2 regions of the Oceanobacillus sp. FSL W7-1309 genome follow, and region 2 is predicted to be linked to the other one. Evidence: a T-box and tRNA genes for the amino acid it is inferred to sense, from the RefSeq annotation. Region 2 holds a T-box; the other holds one or more tRNA genes.

Region 1 (2,461 bases), 440 kb from region 2:
CAATACAATAATCCGATCTACCTTTTTGGCGAGCTTTCCTGCAAGTATAAAAGTAATTGGCTGAAATAGACAAATTGCTAAATTATAATTAGCAATAGTAATGTAGTCCCCTGATTGTTTCCATAAGTATATATTTACAAACGTATTGGATAGAAAAATCCCAAGTGAATAGAGTCCACCAATGAGCAGTAAAATCAATAAGTCACGATTACTTTCCATTTTATTTTGAAAAAACAGGATCACCTTTTGCATAGTCGATTACTCCTTTTGCGTCTCTCTTAGTGTGAACGAAGGAGTAACAGATATACCAAAAAAACACGCGGAATTAACCGCGTGTTTTTCTTCATTTATTTTGCTTCGTTATAGTTTTTTGCTACTTCATCCCAGTTAACAACATTCCAGAATGCTGAAATGTAATCTGGACGTCTGTTTTGGTAGTTTAGATAGTACGCATGCTCCCAAACGTCTAAGCCCAATAATGGTGTTTTTCCTTCCATTAATGGAGAATCTTGGTTTGGAGTGCTTGTGATTTCTAATTCACCATTATTTAATACGAGCCATGCCCAGCCTGAACCAAAACGTCCTGCTGCAGCTGCTGCAAATTGTTCTTTAAATGCATCTAGCCCACCAAATTTAGCGTTGATTTTATCTGCAAGCTCGCCAGTTGGCTCGCCCCCGCCATTTGATGAAAGAAGCTTCCAGAAGAAGCTATGGTTAGCATGTCCTCCACCATTATTACGTACTGCAGTACGAATGTTCTCAGGAACTGCATTTAAATCACTGATAAGTGCTTCAACTGATTTTCCTTGAAGATCTGTTTGTCCTTCTAGTGCTTCATTTAATTTGGTAACATACGTGTTGTGGTGCTTCGTATGATGAATATTCATTGTCTCTTTGTCGATAGTTGGTTCCAATGCATCGTATGCATAAGGTAACTCAGGTAGTTCAAATTTTGCCATAATTTTTTCCTCCTTAAATGAATCCAAGTTATTAAGGTTTGTCGAACCTTTAATTAAAAGGTTATCAGAGCTTTGCTATTCATGCAAATTTTTTGCCTTATAAAATACAAGAATCTTATCATTTTTTGGTAGATTAAATTATTTAATTTATGCAAAAGAAAAAACAAGCAATATGCTTGTTTGGAAAGTGGCTCGGGACGGAATCGAACCGCCGACACACGGATTTTCAGTCCGTTGCTCTACCGACTGAGCTACCGAGCCGTTATGTAATTATAAAATCTAGTCTGCTTATAAAATACTAAATGGAGGAGGTAGAGGGATTCGAACCCCCGCGCGGTTTGACCCGCCTGTCGGTTTTCAAGACCGATCCCTTCAGCCGGACTTGGGTATACCTCCGTATTTTTTTGGTGGACCCTGCAGGACTCGAACCTGCGACCGATCGGTTATGAGCCGATAGCTCTAACCAACTGAGCTAAGGGTCCTGGAATTTTGTTAAATAATGGGGCGACCGGTGGGGATTGAACCCACGTATGCCGGAGCCACAATCCGGTGCGTTAACCACTTCGCCACGACCGCCATTATGTAATTATTTATGTATGGTAGCGGCGGAGGGGATCGAACCCACGACCTCACGGGTATGAACCGTACGCTCTCGCCAGCTGAGCTACGCCGCCACTTGGCTCCACAGGTAGGATTCGAACCTACGACCGATCGGTTAACAGCCGATAGCTCTACCACTGAGCTACTGTGGAATAGTTAGAAAACATGTCTGAAATTTTTATTTCTATTTGTAATTTTAACTTTTTAGTAATTATTACTTCTTATAGGTTATTAGCGACAAAATATAATTTACCATGTTTTAGATTTGCTGTCAATACTTTTTTGCACAACACAAAACTTTATAATCAAACGCAAAATTATTATGTACTTGTCTTTTCTGCGACTGCGAGATTTATAGTATCACGTTCTAAAATTTATTTCAACACATAAATGGATAAATTGTTGTTTTTTGTAGAAAATTTTAATTTTATATAATAAAAAAAGGAGGTCTCCCCCCTTTTATTTACTCACCTAAAACTTCTTCGGCAATATTAACTGCATGATCACCAATTCGTTCCAAGTTACTGATAATATCTACAAAAACGATACCAGCTGACCCACTGCATAATCCTTCATTCATACGAATGATATGCTTTTTGCGGAATTGGCGCTCCATTTTGTCGATTTTATCTTCTTTTTGGATAACTTCTAATGCCGCTTCACGATCCATTTTATCAAGTGATTCTACTGCTTGCTTAACCGTTAAGAGTGTTAAGTCAAACATCGTATTTAAATCTTCCAGTGCTTGCTCTGTTAAGTTAACTTTATTCGATATTTTATAATCAATTAACTCAATAATATTCTCATAATGATCGCCAATTCTTTCAATATCACGAACTGAATTCATTAATGAAGTGTGCTTTACACTTTCCGCATCAGATAATGATCCAGCTGCAATATTA
Region 2 (2,461 bases):
ATGTGTAATAAAGCTCATTTTTAATAGTGAACCTGTTTCTTCCAGTTTTTCGGTAACCACTTTATTGGCAGCATCGTAGAATAAACCCTCAAAACCAGGAGCTTCTTCCGTAAATACTCCTTTATCATCAACTGGACAAAATGCTTCAATGCCATATTTTTTTGACACATAGAAGTCATCCTCCCCATGTCCTGGAGCGGTATGAACACAACCAGTTCCAGCATCAGTCGTTACATGTTCACCAAGCATTACGAGCGAGTCACGATTATAGAAAGGATGTTTTGCTACAACACGATCTGCTTCTTGACCTTTAAATGATTTTACGACCTTTACATTTTCCCAGCCTAGTTCTTCAGCAACATCTTCCAGTAAAGCGTGTGCAAGTACATACTTTTCACCGTTTGCTTCTACTACGTTGTACTCTAGATCGGGATGCAAACTAATTCCCAGGTTAGCTGGAATGGTCCATGGTGTTGTCGTCCAAATGATGAATTTCTCTCCACCATCGAATAAGTCTTTTCCATCACGAACTTCAAACGCCACATAAATAGAAGCTGAACGCTTATCCTGATACTCAATTTCTGCCTCTGCTAATGCCGATTCAGAAGAAGGAGACCAATAAACCGGTTTTAAGCCTTTGTAGATATAGCCTTTTTTTGCCATTTCCCCAAATACTTTAATTTGTGCAGCTTCATAGTCTTTCGTCAGTGTAATATATGGATTATCCCAGTCACCACGTACACCAAGCTGTTTAAATTGTGTGCGTTGACTATCCACTTGTCCGAGTGCATATTCTGCACATAGCTGTCTAAATTCAGCTACACTCATTTCTTTTCGTTTGACTTTCTTGTTCTTCGTTAAAGCTGTTTCAATTGGCAGTCCATGTGTATCCCATCCTGGAATATATGGGGCATGGTAACCCGTCATGGATTTATAGCGGGTAATAAAGTCTTTCAAAATTTTATTCAATGCATGCCCGATATGAAGATCTCCATTTGCATACGGTGGTCCGTCATGTAAAACAAATAACGGTCTTTCTTTTGTACGTTCAAGACTCTTTTCGTATAGATTTGCTTCTTCCCATTGTTCTTGACGTTTTGGCTCTTTATTTGGTAAATTTCCTCGCATAGGAAATTCTGTTTTCGGCATTAATAATGTTTCTTTATAATCCATTTATGCTTCCTCCTTAAGTTATTTAATGGCGCTTGCGCTTTTGAATACAAAAAAGCCTTCTTCATCCCAAAAGGGACGAGAAGACTCGCGGTACCACCCTTATAAATTCAAAATTGATATTTTAAATTCACTCGACATCCGTAACGGGGATAAGCCGTCCATCACTACTAAATTTCACAATGGATACTCAAGAGTGATTTTCTAAAAGAGTGCTGTACCAGGCTCACACCATCTCCTAGCTCGCTTTTCAGCAACGTCCTTTTATACTTTCTCTTTCAACGTATTGTTATTATAATTGACATATCTTGTATGAATTATATGTAATATTTTTAAGAACGTCAAGAACTATGATTCATTTTCAATCAACTCGAGTTCTTCGCCTAACTCTGTTTTAAATAATTCTTCCCAATCGTCCGTACCAAGCATATCTAATTGAGCCTGTACAAGCATGCGTAATCTTGTGCGGAAAACTTTAGCCTGCTTCTTCAATTCTTCGACATCCATTGAAATACGACGCGATTTACTTAACGCTTCATTAATGATACGGTCAGCATTTTTTTCTGCCTCTTTTATAATAAGCCTGGATTCCTTTGTTGCATTTCCTTTTACTTCTTCTGCTGTTTCTTGTGCAACAAGAATGGACTTATTTAGGGTTTCTTCAATATTTGTAAAATGACCGAGTCTTTCATTCAGCTGGTTCACTTTCTCATCCAGCTCTTTCTTTTCTCGAATGACCATTTCATAATCCTTAATCACTTGATCCAAGAACTCATTTACTTCATCTTCATCATAACCACGGATTTTTCTCGTAAATTCTTTATTATGAATATCTAATGGTGTTAATGGCACAGTGGCCACCTCCTCAAGGTATAAATATATTAACGTAAAATCGAATGTTCTCAAAGTTGTATTTAAATCAATTCGACAAAAAAACAGGAAATCCTGCAAGAACTATAAATTATTTTAAAGATGCAATACTAATTTTCCATTTATCCTTTTTCGTCATCCCATTTATAGCAGTTAATTTGCTTCGGCCTTTTCCACGCAATGAAATCATATCGCCCTCTTGCAGTTGAAATTTAGTATCGTCAACAACCTTATGATTCACTTTCACCTGCAATTTTTCAATAAATGCTGAAGCATCTTTTCTTGAAATATGATAAATTTCCTTGATAACAGCATCAAGTCTTAAAGAAGAAACTGTTTTGTCTGCTTCTACCCATCTTTCTTGTTTTTCTTTCAAAAGAGTAAGCGGCTGCTCGCCAAATGTAACCGTCGCTTTTTTTAT

What was found. A T-box is a leader RNA that pairs with one kind of tRNA and senses whether it is charged. The one in region 2 lies ahead of ileS (isoleucine--tRNA ligase), so its partner is inferred to be a tRNA-Ile.
Region 1: it has a tRNA-Ile gene. The T-box ahead of ileS (isoleucine--tRNA ligase) is inferred to sense a tRNA for this amino acid. The anticodon was not compared.

What each region holds. Positions count from the first base shown of each region.
Region 1 covers NZ_JBBOBX010000002.1:809,456-811,916, forward strand. The annotation lists gene NST46_RS16725 (MFS transporter) at 1-252, opposite strand, end outside; gene sodA (superoxide dismutase SodA) at 348-959, opposite strand; tRNA gene NST46_RS16735 (tRNA-Phe) at 1,148-1,220, opposite strand; tRNA gene NST46_RS16740 (tRNA-Ser) at 1,263-1,355, opposite strand; tRNA gene NST46_RS16745 (tRNA-Ile) at 1,365-1,441, opposite strand; tRNA gene NST46_RS16750 (tRNA-His) at 1,460-1,535, opposite strand; tRNA gene NST46_RS16755 (tRNA-Met) at 1,557-1,633, opposite strand; tRNA gene NST46_RS16760 (tRNA-Asn) at 1,637-1,711, opposite strand; gene NST46_RS16765 (Na/Pi cotransporter family protein) at 2,023-2,461, opposite strand, start outside.
Region 2 covers NZ_JBBOBX010000002.1:373,450-375,910, reverse strand. The annotation lists gene ileS (isoleucine--tRNA ligase) at 1-1,173, opposite strand, end outside; T-box leader at 1,242-1,461, opposite strand; gene NST46_RS14515 (DivIVA domain-containing protein) at 1,519-2,022, opposite strand; gene NST46_RS14510 (YlmH family RNA-binding protein) at 2,132-2,461, opposite strand, start outside.